DNA from 2 places in the Paenibacillus sp. USHLN196 genome. Region 2 is predicted to be linked to the other one. Evidence: predicted binding sites of a transcription regulator. Region 2 holds the regulator's gene; the other holds the start of a gene.
The links. Region 2 encodes LexA, which represses DNA repair genes until DNA is damaged. Its sites were predicted from a motif close to CGAACATATGTTCG; they were not measured.
Positions count from the first base shown of each region.

Region 1: the regulator LexA is predicted to act here: its motif matches at 4,674-4,687, upstream of addB (helicase-exonuclease AddAB subunit AddB).

Region 1 covers NZ_JBBCYH010000005.1:339,984-348,195, forward strand. Annotated here, with positions in the region: gene addA (helicase-exonuclease AddAB subunit AddA) at 1-1,109, opposite strand, end outside; gene addB (helicase-exonuclease AddAB subunit AddB) at 1,106-4,609, opposite strand; gene WFI24_RS15025 (class I SAM-dependent rRNA methyltransferase) at 4,809-6,185, opposite strand; gene WFI24_RS15030 (Na/Pi cotransporter family protein) at 6,781-7,782, shown strand; gene WFI24_RS15035 (NUDIX hydrolase) at 7,849-8,212, opposite strand, start outside.
Region 2 covers NZ_JBBCYH010000001.1:737,095-745,306, forward strand. Annotated here, with positions in the region: gene WFI24_RS03180 (ABC transporter substrate-binding protein) at 1-831, opposite strand, end outside; gene WFI24_RS03185 (carbohydrate ABC transporter permease) at 879-1,751, opposite strand; gene WFI24_RS03190 (ABC transporter permease) at 1,764-2,693, opposite strand; gene WFI24_RS03195 (HAD family hydrolase) at 3,280-4,071, opposite strand; gene WFI24_RS03200 (hypothetical protein) at 4,100-4,609, opposite strand; gene WFI24_RS03205 (DUF896 domain-containing protein) at 4,734-4,943, opposite strand; gene WFI24_RS03210 (LysM peptidoglycan-binding domain-containing protein) at 5,039-5,416, opposite strand; gene lexA (transcriptional repressor LexA) at 5,714-6,340, shown strand; gene WFI24_RS03220 (aldehyde dehydrogenase) at 6,444-7,745, opposite strand.

The DNA.
Region 1 (8,212 bases), on a different contig from region 2:
TGCCCCCGTTCCTGTTTGGCCTTTCGATAACGTTCCCCAAATGTACTAACCAGCCTCGAGAGTTCCTGCATGAGTGGTGCCGCCTGCTCCAGCTCCTGCCAGAACGAAAAAGCAGTTCTTCCAAACAGCGATCCTTTCAGGTCGGAAACTGCCTTTTTCGCAGCTTCACGGAGTTCCTTCACCTGATCTTGTAAAGCCGGGTCCGTCTGATCCTTTTTGCAGGGTTTTAGTTTGCCAAATGCAGCGGGTTGAAACACCTCAGGCAACCTCTCCCATGGCATAACCTCAACTGCGGAAAACAGCTCTTCCACCATCATCAGATCCTCTTTTAGCGTCTCTGCATATGGTGCCGGACCTTCTGGCTCCATGGAAATGGAAATGCCTTGACGGAGCAGTCCTGCTGCACCACTTAAGGCAAGAGCCGCATCACGCAAAATGCTCTGAACCCATGCTGAATGTCCAAGTGCCTCCACGCTTTCTACCTGAAAAGCGGATGCCATCTCTGAGAGCCAGTGATCCGGCCAGGAATGACTGCGGGAGAAATCATACAATCGTTGCACAAGTCGATGCATGGCATCATCGTTTCGCTCTCCACTGAACCAGTCCACCAATTCGCGGAATGTACTGCCTTCATCTTCTTCGCCATACTTTTCCTCAAAGAGTTCTTCGAGCAATTCCTGCCGCATGATTTCCGCTTCATTTTCATTCAGGATACGGAAAGCCGGGTTCAACGGAATTTGCTGATAGTAACGGCGAATGACTTCCATACAGAATGAATGCAATGTTGTAATAGATGCACGCCCAAGCAGCGACAGCTGCTTACGCAAATGTTCTTCTCCAGGCTGTTCTTCCAGCGCACGTTCCAGCGCTTCCCGAATCCGTTGTTTCATCTCGGCGGCCGCTGCTTTGGTAAACGTGGCTACAAGTAAGCGATCCACACTGAATCCTTGGGAGGGATCTGCGATCTTGCGAATAATTCGTTCAACCAGTACAGCTGTCTTGCCTGATCCCGCCGCAGCGGCAACCAGAATGTCTTCTCCGCTTTCGGAGATGGCACTCCACTGGTCATCACTCCAGAAGCTTCCTTCCGGTTTTGGCATATTCGTCATGATGTTTCCCCTCCCTTGGTGTGAGATAACATATCCCAGATTTGCTGTTTGCCCGGTTTGGACAACAGGTTATATTCATTTCCTTCAATATTCTCATCAAACTGACAAACAGGCTTATATGGACAGAACGTGCACGCCACTTCCTGCTGAATACGATAAGGCTCAATGGCCACATCCCCATCCGTAATTCGGGTACCAATCTCACGGATATTACTGCGAACCGAAGCCAGCAGCGTATCCCATTGCTCTGGCGTGGCTACAGCGGCGCTACTATAAAAGCTTCCGTCCGCCTTAAGGGCAACTGGAATAATAGCTGAATACCCCTTATCCAGGGTGTTATCCATTTGAGCGATTGCGTCCCGATCCGCCAGCAGCAAACCTTTCATTTTGAACCGTTTCAGCAGTTCTTGTCCGGCCTGCTCCGATGTCATGCCATTTGCGGATTGCAACAACGGGTTATGCACATGGAAATACAGCGTTCCTCCCGGCATAGCCGTTTCTCCAAGCCATTCCTCGGCAGCACTAAGCAGCACCTCCAGATAGGTGAGCATCTGCAATGACAGACCATAGTACACTTCATGCAGCTTGAGATCCGTCTGGCTGGACTTGTAGTCAATGACACGCAAGAGCAGACCATTCTCTCCTTCTGCCACATCCACACGGTCAATCCGACCCACAATCTCCATCACACAGCCATTCTCCAGTTCAAAACGCAGAGGTGGCAGTGTTTTATCCGGTCCAAAATCAAGCTCCAACCCAATCGGTTCAAAACTTCCACGTCTGGACTGTTCACCGAGAATAACGGATGCCCGGCTAACAATGTCCTTCAATTTGCGGAAGATATAACCGTATCTCTTGGTGCTTAGCAAAATCTCTCCTTGCAGTTGAGGTGCAATCTGCTCCACCGTTTGCTCGGCTTCCTTGCGGCATTGGTCTGGAGTCAAGCTGCCCCAACTGCGATTTTCTTCACGCAACCGCATAGCCAGCTGACTCAGTGCAGCATGAAACAGCTGTCCGATATCAGGAGCCTGAAGACGGTACAATTGCCGTTCTTTGAGGCGCAGGCCGTGCGAAGCAAAATGGGAGAACGGACAAGCTACGAACCGCTCCATTCGCGAAACACTCGTTCTCACCTCTGTGCCATACAATCTGCGACTGGTAGATGTGCGTAGGGGCAATGCCCGATTACGGTAAAAGATCGATCCCAGCAGCCGCTCCAACTGAGGTCTGCTTGTCTCCCGAGATACATGCCAATTGTAGACCGCCCACCACATTTCTGGAATGTCTTCTCCACGGCGCCATTTGCGCAATTGTCCAATGAGCGCAGACAGACTCTGGCCCGGGTGGGTAACATAGGACCAATGAGCTTCTTCCGAGTTCGCAACTGGTGGTTGAGCGAGCAATGGCCGTTCTTGTAAACCAAACATCTTCCGTACATGACGGATAATCTCGGAAGGAAGCAGTGTTTTTCCCTCATCATCAGCAACCGGATAACTCAGCCACAACTGGCTGCTTGCCGCTGTAAGTGCCGTATAGATCAGAAAACGTTCATCCAGCATCTGTCTTGTTGCTCCTGGTCCAAGCGCCACGCCTCTTTCTGTCAGCAACGATCTTTCCAGCTCCGTTAATACTCCAGCCTCCTGAGGTATAGCAGGCAGTTCACCATCAACCGCACCGAGAATAAATACGTATTTGATATCCTGAAGACGTGTACGATCCATGGAACCGACCAATACCTGATCAAGTGCTGGTGGTACCAGACCCAGCTTCAGTTCGGTCAATCCGGTTTCGATCATCCCGGCGAACAGAGTGACATCCAGCCGTTCATTGCCCATCATATCGACCATCTGATCCAATAAATCCAGCACAGCTCCCCACATCTGCCGATGTTCTCTCGAGCGTTCGGGGTCACCTTGAGCCTTAGCTTCAGCAGACATACTCTCCAGTTTCCATGGAATCTCGGCCTCTTCCAGCAATCTGTATAGTGCCTCGCATTGGGCTTTGGCTGTCTTTGCCTTTTTCATACGTTTCTCAAAAGCACCCATGGAATCTGTAATGACCGTTCGACAACTCTCCATTAAAGACAGCATTTGATCCCGTCCTCGACTACGACCATCCTGACCATGGTCTTCAAGCGAAAGGCTTGGCACATATTTCCACGGTTTGCCGTCAGTCCAGCGATATCCATGAATACCACAAGCCAATACATAATTCTCAAGCTGGTCCATATCTTCACGGGTGATGGAACCATCACGCGGAAGCAGCAGGTCCGTTTTGACGCAGCGAAATACATCCTCGTAACGCCAATGTCGACGAACAATGTCGAGTGCGGAACGGATAAACTCGGATAACGGATGATGAAGTTCATTTCTTCTGCGGTCCAGGAAGACAGGCACGCCATAATCTCTGAATAACGGTTCAGCTATATCGGCGTAGGTATCCAACTGACGAACAAGCACCGCCATATCCCGATAACGTGCACCTTCGTTTTGCGCCAAACGCCGCATCTCACGCAGTGCTCCCTCCATCTCAGCTCGACGGTTCTCAGCTGCGACTAGTCGGATTCCGGAATCAAAGCCATCACTTTTCCAACGAATTCGGCGATCGAAACCAGCCTCCAGATGAGCAAGTCCTGGACGATCCTTGTATCTCGGTGGAATCTCCGAATCTAGCACGGTTATATCGCTCGGTACACCCAGTTCTTCAGCCATCCCTTTCAGGCGCGCATAGGCACTCGCTGTGGGATAGAACAGTTCAAGTTCTCCAGGCAGTGCGCCGTGATCATAAGGACGATCCAATGTCAGGGCAATCGTCACGGAAGAGGACTGCAACATTAGCCGACCGATCACACTCATCTCCTGTGGCGTGAATCCCTGAAAGCCATCAATCCAGATCTGGGCATCCTGCAGCAAAGCACTTTCCGACAAACGATCTGTCAGCTCGGTCAACGTGTCTTCATCATCAATATATAAATGGGTCAGTTCCTGTTCATAGTCACGATATATCAGATTCAAGTCATGCAACTTGTCCTCCAGAATCGGCGAAGTCGATGAGGTATTTCCTCCAGACAGCCCTTCTTCCAGCAATGATGGATCAACTTCATAACGTTTAAATTCACTATATAAGTCATTTAATTCGCCTATAAAACCCAGCTGGCTGCCGGATGCACCAAACAGCTTCAATTCTTCCTTACGGCGCTGGATGACTTTGTAGAGCAGCATCTTTTTGCCTTCGGCTCCGATCGGAATACGAGCAGAACCACCTGCTTCCTGCATGACACGATAGGCTAAACGGCGAAAGCCGAGCACTTCTGCACGCATGGTACCTTTAATTGCTCCAGAAGACACCAATGCCTGCTCTGTTCGAAAGGAACTCTGTTCCGGAACGAGTAAAATCAAAGGTTTCCCTTGCGGTTCTTGTTGAAGCAGGGTTGTAATTTCCCGGGTAATCAGCGAGCTTTTGCCGCTGCCTGCCCGGCCAATAACAAAACGAACGGACATGTCTAATCCTCCAAACTACACGTACAAGATTTTAATTCCCAGTATAACATATCTGACTTGGTTCGGAACATACGTTTGCCACTATCCGGTAAAAACGGAGATCATCTCCGTTAACACAGCAAAACAGCAAAAAGCCCGCAGCTATCACACTGTGGACTTTTGACTTGACCTATACTTTATTAGAACGGAAATCATACGATTAATTCTTTTTACTGCGCACTTCGAAAATAGCAAATTTCAGGTAATGTCCTTCATCCACGCCCAAAATTTGCGGGTGATCCTTACCTGCTGCCTTCCAGTCGATTAGGCGCAGCACTTTGCCGGCATCTTCCGCTGCATCAGCAATCGTATCCAGGAAGAGGTCTGGACGCATATGATACGAACAGCTGGCTGTTACCAAATATCCGCCCTCATTAACCAGTTTCATTCCTTGCAGATTGATATCCTTATAACCGCGACATGCACCTTTTACTGCTGATTTCGTTTTGGCAAACGCAGGGGGATCGAGGATGACTACATCAAATGTTTTACCGCCAGCTGAAAGCGCTTTGGATGTATCCACTTTCTGTTCGCCTGCACGCGCACGTGCAGTACGTTCATCCAGTCCTTTCACTTGTTCACGCAAGTACTGGAAAGCATCAGCAACAACGAATTCTACGCGATCGGTAAAACCGTTCAACTCCACATTTGTTCGTGCACTCTCAATGGCGTGCTCTGAAATATCAAGACATGTCACTTTTTTGGCTCCATACTTGCAAGCATTCAACGTGAAACTGCCTGTGTGTGAGAAGCACTCCAGCACAGTGGCACCATCCCAATAAGGGAATGTAACTACCTTGCCGCTTTTATTCACAGGCAACAGCTGCTCTGTGCCATCCTGCTCGGTCTGTTGGAGTGTGATTCCACTCTTGTAGCCCCACCCCTTCATAAGCGGTTCGATAGCTGCGCGATTCTCGCGTTGGTCGAAGAAATAACCTGTCTTCTGTCCTTCTACAATATCCACTTTAATGAGCAGTCCATTCTCTGTAACGGTGACATGCCGCGGGCAATCCCCGTACAGTGGACCTTTTGTCTGTTCCAAACCTTCCAGTTCACGAATCGAGACATCACTGCGCTCATATATACCTTCCGGCTGCATCACTTCGATGAGTGCCTGTACGATAGCTTCACGGCAACGATCCATGCCGAGTGTAAGCAACTGTACAACGAGAATGCTGCCGAATCGGTCAACGATCAGTCCTGGCAGAAAATCAGCTTCGCCATAAACGAGACGATATGCCTCGCCATCCTGGATAAAACGTTCCCGGTGACGCAAGCAATCGCGGAAACGAGCTGCAAAGAACGCGGTGTCCATCTGTTCGGACTCCAGCGGTTGATATGCTACGACCCTTACTGTGATCTGAGATGCGGGATTGTAATAACCTGTCGCCAGATAGCGACCTTGATGATTCAATACATTGACCAGATCTCCCGGTTCCGGGTTTCCGTCAACAGAGGCAATTTCGTTGTTAAATATCCATGGATGTGCATGTTCAAGCCGCTTTTTGCGACTGCGTTCGAGTGTAACTGATGGCAAGGTAGATCCACTTCCTTTAATTTAATAGTTCAAAAGATAGGTTTGGTGCGGCGCGTAGGTGGCATTTCGGTTACGAATCGATCTTCCGATCGCTGTTGTCTCCAGATTTTTTTGATTCCCTTTTTTAAAGGGAAAATCCGGAGACAAAGGCGCACGCTTCGCTTCTTCAGATTCGATTTCGTCCCCTCCACTACGTTTGCACGAATTACTCTATCTTTCGAATTGGGGTGCGGCAGTTGAGAGCATGTTGGCGCTAAGTTGTTACTTTAAGCGCTGTATGAGTACACTACGGCGACGAACCTCTGATCGCTGTTATCCCCAGATTTTTTGAACTCCCTTTTCTCAAAGGGAAAATCCGGAGATAAAGGCGAGCGCTTCGCTTCTTCGGTAACAATTTCGTCTTCTTCGCTACATTTGCACGAATCACTGTTTCTTTCGAATTGGGGTGCGGCAGTTAAGACGTATTTCCAGACTTTTTGAATTGAGGGGGCGGGAAATTAAGTTCACTTCCCTTTGAATTCCTTTAGGCTTGTCATGGTTGTCTTTATTTACTCATAGGATGAGTTAAGGAACCGGACGGAAGGAATGATTTTGTATGTTTAGAGATGTTATACTGCCCCTGCTATATGGGCTTATTATCTTTTTTGGTGGCATGAAGCTGATGGAAACCGCCTTGCAGCGCATGGCAGGGCCCATGCTGGCAGGTTGGCTCAATCGAGCTACCTCTGCTCCCTGGAAAGGCATGGCTTTCAGCGCGGGTGCAACGGCACTGTTGCAGAGCAGTACTGCGGTAACCGTACTCACCATTGGACTGGCTAATGCCAGATTGATTACCTACGGACGTACACTCGGCATCATCCTCGGCACCAACATCGGGACATGTCTGACAACAGAGCTGGTGGGGCTGCAGATCGGACGTGCTTCCCTGCCCCTACTAGTCCTGTCGCTGACGGGCTGGGCCATGTTTGTTGTACTTGGTGAACGCAATCTAGCCGCTCCTGAACGCACGCGGCAGACTCTGTTTAACATCCAATACAGCTTCCTCGCAGCTGCCGGATTTGCACTTGTCATGACAGGAATTCAGGTCATGCAATCCATTGCCTTGCCACTGCGGAGCATGGGCGTATTTCAATGGTTTCTCGACCGCTCGGCTGACAGCTTGTGGTGGGGCTTCCTGGCAGGAGCGTGTCTCACAGCGCTCATTCACAGCAGCGCGGCTGTCATTAGCATGGCGATTACGCTCGCAGCCACAGGGGTATTACCTGTGGAGATCGGCATCGCCATTGTAATCGGGTCCAATGTGGGGACCTGCATCACCGCTGTGATTGCTGCCGCGGGCGGAGCATCCGCAGGCAAATTTGTCGCAGCCTCCCATGTTGTATTAAACATTGCGGGAGCGCTGCTATTTATGCCGCTGATCGGCCAGCTACATGCAGCTTCGGCCTGGCTGTCAGCGGACAACGGGGCACAGATTGCGCATGCCCAGACCCTTTTTAACATCACCAGTTCACTGCTTGCTTTGCCGTTCTGTTACTTGCCAATCTGGCACAAAAAACCACCGGTCCCCGCCCCCGCGGCGAAGTCACCCGTGGCTTAATGATCTGCCTATCCAGATCTACAGAACGCGTGGTTAACTGACTCGTCGAATTAGAACTATAATGCGTTATACGTTAATGCCTAACTTGTTCAGGGCTACACGCAAGATGTCATCGTTATTATCATATCCGCTCTGCTGCTGTAAGGACCATGCTTCTTCCGGAGCATACCAATCCACACCCTTGATTTCTTCAATCTGAGGCTGTAGATCACCACTCTCGGCTTCAACGAGATAATAATGAACTTCCTTGTCCACCGGGCCAAAGTCTGCATGTTGGTACGTGTAAGCAATGATATCAACCGGCTCTACAATGCGGCCCACCATACCTGTCTCTTCCAAAATCTCGCGCAGTGCCGTCTGTTCAATTGTTTCTCCATCTTCCATTTTGCCCTTGGCGAGAGTTGTTTTACCATAACGATCTACGATAAGC
Region 2 (8,212 bases):
CGTTAGCATTTCCTTATACTCCGGTGTAGTAGCCGTGTATACAAATTGATCTTGATCTTCTTTATACGTCAATCCATTACCAAAACCCCATCCAGCCTTGGTGCCAAAGCCGGTAGCAGCGATGTTCAGCGTGCTATTGAATTGGAATCGGTCCGAAAACGGAATAGAATCCGGATAGATCTCTTTCAGTTTTTTCGCTGCATCATACAATTCGTCCCATGTGGTCGGGATGGCGATGTTATTTTCCTCAAAAACATCTGTTCTTACGAGCAATGTGTAATCTGGCCATACTTCTTCATGAAGACCTGGAAGTACATAGTACTTTCCATCTTCCTGTCGAAGTCCTTCAAGTTCATCTTCCAATCCCCATTTTTCCACTTTATCCTTGAAGTTCGGCATCAAATCAATATAGTCGCTAATCGGCAAGATCGCACCGGAAGATACAAATGCAGACTCTTCACCTGGATACGTTTTAGGAATAACCAGTGGTGCATCACCGGAACTAATTAACAAAGATCTCTTCTGAGAGTAATCGCTCATCGGTACAATCGTTGGCTCAAGCGTCACACCCGTCAGTTCGGTGATTTTATCAAAAAGTAACCAGTCTTTTTTATATGGATAACTAGGTTGATCACTATATAGTATGGAGAGATTAAACGGCTCCGTTGCCTTGAATGTATCCCCTACATTGTACGACTCCATCGCAGCGTTGGTCTGAACTTCTGTGACGTCACCTCCAGTTCCAGTACCGCTGCTACATGCTGCCAGAACGACGGTCATCATTGTTGCCAAAACCATTTTACCGACAAACTTACGTGGCTTTTGATTCATTTAGGTTATCCCCCTGAATTTGGTTTAGGTATTCTAGCTTCTACTTATTACTGCTTAACAGACCCCAACATGATACCGGTTACAAAGTATCTTTGAACAAATGGATAAATAGTGAGTATCGGCAAGATGGTTAATACCATCGTTACTGACTTAATATTGGCAGCAATCTGTGTCAGGTTATCAGCTGAGGTTGCACCAGCAGACGCCCCGCTTGTCGCTCCTGCAATCATATTGCGCAAATAAATGGTGACTGGGAACAGCTCTTTTTTGTCCAAATACAGAAAGGCTGGGAACCAGGAATTCCAATGACCTACTGCGTAAAACAGCACCATGGTTGCCATAACAGCTTTACTCAGCGGCAAAATAATGCGTAACAAGATCCCGTAAGTGTTCAAACCGTCAATGGAGGCAGCTTCCTCCAGTTCTTCAGGCATATTCTCAAAAAATGACTTCATGATCAGCATGTTGTATATGCTAATTGCGCCAGGCACAACAAGTGCCCACATGGTGTTGTTGAAGCCAAGTGAATTAATCAAGACATAGTTAGGAATCAATCCACCACTGAAGAACATCGTGAACACGGCGAACATCGTCAGAAACTTGCGACCCATCAACCTCTTTTTGGACAAGGCATATGCAAAAATAGTCGTCATGAACATGGAGATTAATGTACCTACCACAGTGTAAATAATCGTATTTTTATAATTGGTCCAGAACATGCTGTCACGTGAGATGGTCTTATACGTCTCCACATTGAATCCTTTTGGAAACAGACTAACCTTGCCCGAATTAATATAAGACTCACTGCTGAAGGATTGTGCCACGACATTCAAGAATGGATAGAGCGTTATAAATACCACGAATAGCAGAAAGATGACATTAAAAACTTTAAATACCTTATAAGATCTGGATTCCTGCATGATGCTCCTCCTTTACCATAAGCTTCTTTGTGTCAGTCTGCGTGAGATGGCATTTACGGAGAACACCAGAATCAGACCGATCAGCGATTCGAATAAGCCAATTGCGGTAGCATAACTGAAGTTACTGGATTCCAGTCCGACCCGATACAGGTAAGTGGAGATCACATCAGATGTCTCATAGATAAGCGGATTGTACAAGAGCAATATCTTTTCAAATCCAACAGCCAGGAAATTACCCATGTTCAAAATCAATAACGTCACAATGGTTGGCAAGATACCTGGAAGCGTTACATGAATCGTTTGCTTCCAGCGATTGGCTCCATCAATACGCGCAGCTTCATACAAAGAATCATCAATGGTTGTCAGTGCAGCCAGATACAGAATCGCTCCCCAACCCATACCCTGCCATACTTCTGAAGTGATATAGATTGTTCTGAACCATTCAGCCCGCTGCATAAAAGGAATATTGTCTCCGGTGAAGAAAGCCACCAGTCCATTAATAGATCCATTCACTGCTGTCAGTTGCAGGATCATACCCGCAACGATAACGATGGACAAAAAATGAGGCAGATAAGACGCGGTCTGTACAAACTTTTTGAATCGTTTACTCTTCACTTCGTTAAGCATCAAGGCAAAAATGATTGGAACCGGGAATGTAAAGAGTAACGCAAGTCCGCCCAACATCAGCGTATTACCGAATACTCTCCAGAAGGTAGGGTCCTCAATGAACATTTTGAAGTATCGTAATCCAACCCACGTTTCTCCAAATATACTCCCCCCAGGAACAAAACGTCTGAACGCAATCACATTACCAATCATCGGTCCATATTTGAAAATAAGGAGATAAATGATGGGAAGGATTAATAGTGAATACAGTTGCCAGTCTTTGCGGAACAAGGTAGCTGCCGTTCGTAATCTGCTCTCTTTACGTAAAGATGTCATGGTTAACGTTGTTTTAGCGGTTTCCGACTCCATGTGTTTTCACTCCGATCCAGGACTTGATAAGTAAGAGTAATTCATGTACTACCCCATTGTTTCTCCTATTGTAGAAGACAACAACTCCTTCATCTTCACCCCCACTACAAAATAGATAACAGACCAATGTAAGCGATACCATATTAGAGTGTTATGTAGAATCACACAATCCAAGGCGCTTCACATCATGAATTAGCACTTTTCTAGGCGGTGTGATCTCCAAATCGAAAGAAAGTCTTCAAAGCAGGTGAAGCGCTTACAATTAATCAAAAATAATAAGCCACTACTCCTGCTTCCATTCGATGAAGTAAGTCAAAAGAAATCGCTTTAGGACAATCTGAATACTAGTCATACTAGTATGTTAGTTACATTCTAATCCAGCTTCCCCTTAATTTCAATAACTTTTAGCAAAAAAAATTATTATCTCATTTAACAGGGTAAATTGGGCAACATGCCCAATAAAAAAACATTGGTAACTTCACGAACGATATTATCGTTCAATGAAGCTTCCAATGTTTCAGGGTGCTGAGGAAAGATGTTATAGCTGATCTGCTCAGAAATTAGCAATTAGCTCATCGAGTTCCGATAAATGCGTTATTTCATGGTCAGGCGCATACGTTTCATTGTTGGTCTTATGTTCACGGTTAATCCATACGGATTGAATGCCAGTTGATAACGCACCACGAATATCCGTCGTCAACTTGTCTCCTACCATCATGCTCTCTTCCGGTTTAACTCCCAGTTTACTCAAAGCATGTTCAAAAATCGAAGGATCCGGTTTTCCTTTTCCAAAGTTACCCGAGATAATAATCTCATCAAAGAAAGGAGTCAATTCAGGTACACCATCCAACTTCTCTTGTTGCAAAGCAGGACAACCGTTCGTTAACAACAACAGTTTGTACTTTCCTTGTAACTGACGCAAGGTATCCATCGTTTCTTCGTATACATGAGGTCTGGATCTCCGTTCTACTCCAAACTGTGCGGCCAGTTGTTCAGCAAGATCTTCCCGATCTATACCCAACTTCAACAAGCCACGACGCCAGGATTCTTTACGGTAAACTGGAGCAAGCTGTTCCAACTGACGGAACTCAGGTTGATCCCCACCAGTAAAGTTAGCCCAAAGGCCTTCAAACGGATTGATTCCAATCATTTTAGTAAACGGAAAGGTTTCATATGATTCATACAGTCCACGTGCCTCATTACGAACAGCTTCTTCAAGTTCTTCCGGTTTAACCCCAGTCTCTTTCGCTGCGATTAGACAAGTCTCATGAAAAGCTTCTCGAACACTACGCTCATCCCATAATAAAGTATCATCCAGGTCGAACAAAATCGCTTTTAACGCCATTCCGATCATCTACCCCTTTATACAATAATTACTTTTCGACGATTTCCACGGTGATCTGGTGTGCTTTTGCAAACTTCAGCAAACGTTCTGCAATCGCATCTGTATCGTAACGGTTCAATAACTTGGTGAACACCCATCTTTTCCCGCGACTGTTATGTTCGATAACAACTGTACCTGGTTCAATTCTGAATTTGATGATGTCATCAACCCCGATTGAACGTTCACGATTACCCTTCGTCGTTATAATCCGATTACTGCTAATCTTGATATACGGACGACGAAGCATAAAGATGACTGCCAAAAATACGTAAAGCAGCATCGTCACCCAGTCCCAGGTTGTCATTGGAGCTTGTACAAGGAAGGTGCTCATAAACAGATACAAAAAGGCAAGACCAATCAAAAATATAGGGAACAACAGGCTACGTCCTTTAAAGACTTCTTCACCTGGTGTTCCTGTGATTGGTTGACCACTTTTTTTACGTTGCTGATTTAACTGCTTGGAATTTTTCTTAACCGTTCTCTCGAACGAACGCGACATGAGAATCCCCCTTATGTGTCTTTGTATCGGCTTACATAACTGTAAACCAACATTTCCCCCTATAAATTGCACTCTCAAATAACAGGAAGAAACCTAAATATCATAATGATATCATTAGGTTTCGTTAGTGTTTGAGTTTGCCTTGGTGGCCTTTGTCATTCTCATCATCAACAATCTCAATGGTATCCAGTTGCTGTCTGAAATTGCTGCGGATATTACTCAAATAAATCTCTCTAAGCTCGGCACGTTCAGCAAGTTCTTCCTCCGACAATCCAGTGGACTTTTGCTTACGAGCCAATTCGTTAATGCGTGCTACCAGACTATCTATATCCAAGCTTGTCCCCTCCAAAAATACAAAGTCACATTAACTTTGCCATGATAAAGGCAGCTTGTCAAGCTGACACGCGTTAACACTCATTGATGTGCATTTTATTCTGCAAATTGCGGTAGAGCTAATACCTGACCCACTTGGATCGAAGTCGTATGAAGTTGATTCACTTTTTTAATTGCTTCTATATAAACACGTGTATCCATATTCGACGGTTTGTGTTCCAAAGAAATACTCCATAATGTTTCCCCTTCTGAAATGGCTATCTTTCCTCCTGGAAGAACATCATTCTCTTTGCCAGCAAATACAGTTAAAACAGTACTACATCCAATAAATATAATCAAAGAGGTAATAGCCACCTTTAACATCCATGAAGAAATCTTGAAACGTGCTAAAACCTTCTTGTAGTTCCCTATGTTGGACTTCACCAGTTCCGAATTCATTGGTTCATAAATGCTTTGATAAGTAGAATATCTCATTAAATACCCGCCTCCAAACGTTTGTTCCTATCTGTTGGAATCAATATAACACGAACACTTGTTTTGTTCAATAGCTTTTTAGAACAATTGTTCGCTTCTTTTTTTGAAGGAGAGATATCCTAATTGAAGCCTCTTGCACAGTATTTGTAGTATTCTGCTCTAACTTTTGTACAGATTCTGTTCTGAAAGTTAAAAAAACACTGATTTAATGCCATTATATTTAGAACTTATGTTTGTACGAACGGAGGTTCTATGTTATAATTTTCCCAAACGTTACTAAAATGGGGTTGATACGGTATGTCGAAGATATCCAGCAGGCAGCAGGCTATTCTGGAGTTTATACGAAATGAAGTCCGGTTGAAGGGGTATCCTCCTTCCGTACGGGAAATTGGTGAAGCGGTTGGACTGGCTTCCAGCTCAACAGTACATGGACATTTGGATCGTTTGGAGAAAAAAGGGCTGATCCGACGCGACCCTACCAAACCAAGAGCTATTGAGCTTTTGAGCCAGGAAGAATCTGAGCATTCTCATCAATTTGCTCATAGCGTTGCACGTATTCCTGTCGTTGGTAAGGTTACAGCCGGGGTTCCAATCACTGCAACCGAGAACATTGAAGACTACTTCCCTCTTCCTACGCACTATGTAGGCGAACAGAAAGTGTTTATGCTTTCGGTAGTCGGAGATAGTATGGTGGAAGCTGGAATCGTTAACGGAGATTATGTTATTGTCCGTCAACAGCAAACTGCTGATAACGGTGATATCGTCGTTGCAATGACTGAAGACGATGAAGCTACAGTGAAAACGTTCTATAAAGAAAAAGATCATATTCGCCTTCAACCGGAGAATGCGACCTTCGAACCTTTACGTTTGAAACACGTTAGTATTCTGGGTAAAGTCATTGGCCTTTTCCGAGATATTCATTAATATTTACATGAGTAACAAAACTAGATGTAATGAAATATGTAAAGAGGTTGCCCTAAAAACAGGACAACCTCTTTTTTCATGTTTATGTTGTTTTATCAGCTAATTATTCACTGCGTTTCAGAACACTCTTGTGATGCGAGAACACATCAAAACTCTGTTGTCCGTGATATGAGCCCATACCACTCTCTCCTACCCCACCAAACGGAAGATAGTGTGAAGTCATATGAGAAAGTGTGTCATTAATACATCCCCCACCAAAGGATACTTGATTCAGAACCTGAGCCTGTAGTTGCTCATCCTGTGTGAAGAGATATAACGCCAATGGTTTTGGCCGGCGAACGATCTCATCCAGCATCGGGTTCAGGTCACTGTACGTAAATACAGGAAGCACTGGACCGAAGATCTCTTCTTGCATAACAGATGATTCCCAGTTTACATCTCCAAGTACGGTCGGCTCAATTAACAACTGCTCACGCACAGAACGTCCACCAATTAGCGTTTTACCATCATTAAGGAATTTCGACAATCGATCAAAGTTACGTGCGTTGACAATATGCGGAAAATCAGCGTTCTGTAGCACATCATCTCCAAATTTATCTTTGATCTCTGCACCAATCAGATTGATCAATTCATCATGAACTTGTTCATGCACAAGCAAGTAATCCGGAGCAACGCATGTTTGCCCTGCATTCAGGAATTTACCGCGAACCAGACGCTGAGCTGCCAGCTCTAGATCTGCATCACTATGAACTATAGCCGGACTCTTACCGCCTAGCTCCAGGGTTACAGGAGTCAGATGCTCTGCTGCTGCCTTCATAACAATGCGTCCAACACCCGTGCTGCCTGTGAAGAAAATATAATCAAACTTCTCTTTCAACAATGCTGTGCTGGCCTCAACCTCCCCTTCCATAACGGCAATATACTCCTGAGGAAAGATCTCCTGAATCAGGTCATACGTCAGACGAGATACGACTGGTGTTAATTCAGAAGGTTTGATAACTGCACAGTTACCGGCTGCAATTGCTCCAATCAGTGGACCAAAGGCCAGTTGGAAAGGATAGTTCCAAGGTGCAATAATAAGAGCCACTCCGTATGGTTCAGGGTAAATGGTACTCACCCCATCCGGCATAGCCGAATTGGTTGGGACTTGTCTTGGTGCAGCCCAGTCCTGCAGGTGTTCTAATGCAAAATCCAGTTCACCTAGAACAATGCGAATCTCGGAACCGTAAGCTTCCGCCTCAGATTTGTTCAGATCCGCCCGAAGTGCGTCTTGAATCCGTTGTTGATACTTTTCAATTCCCTTTCTAAGCTGTTGAAGCGCATTAATCCGATACTCGATATTTTTAGTTTGTCCTGTATAAAAAAATGTGCGTTGTTCTGTCACCAGTTGTTTTGCATGATCCATATTAACATCTCCAGTTAATTATTTAAAATTAAATTGTCCAAAATTTAATTAAAGTATACCTCTTCTATATGAAACTTTCAACATATATATGAAACATTGATTTGATAGTAATTAAAATTTGGTTGGACTTTTAATAGAGCGAAAGCAAGTATCATCTTCAATTTGTAGCTAATAGATTTTCTAAGAAAGCTTGATTCAAGTCTTTCCCTTTCGATTCTTTATAACAGTTTAATGTAAAATCTGACTTCAGTTTCTATTTAATAGGTTACAAGACCGGCGACTATAGTAATGCGCGCTATACACATGAAGTGAAACTATTCATCAAAAGAGAGCTTAGATAACACATATAAAAAACTCCCCTTTCATTAATGAAAAGAGAGTTTACGGTTTACGATTATCTAAATGCACGAACAAATGTACATTGTTATTTACAAGTAAGCCTTGGTTTCAGATAAAATAGGAAAAGC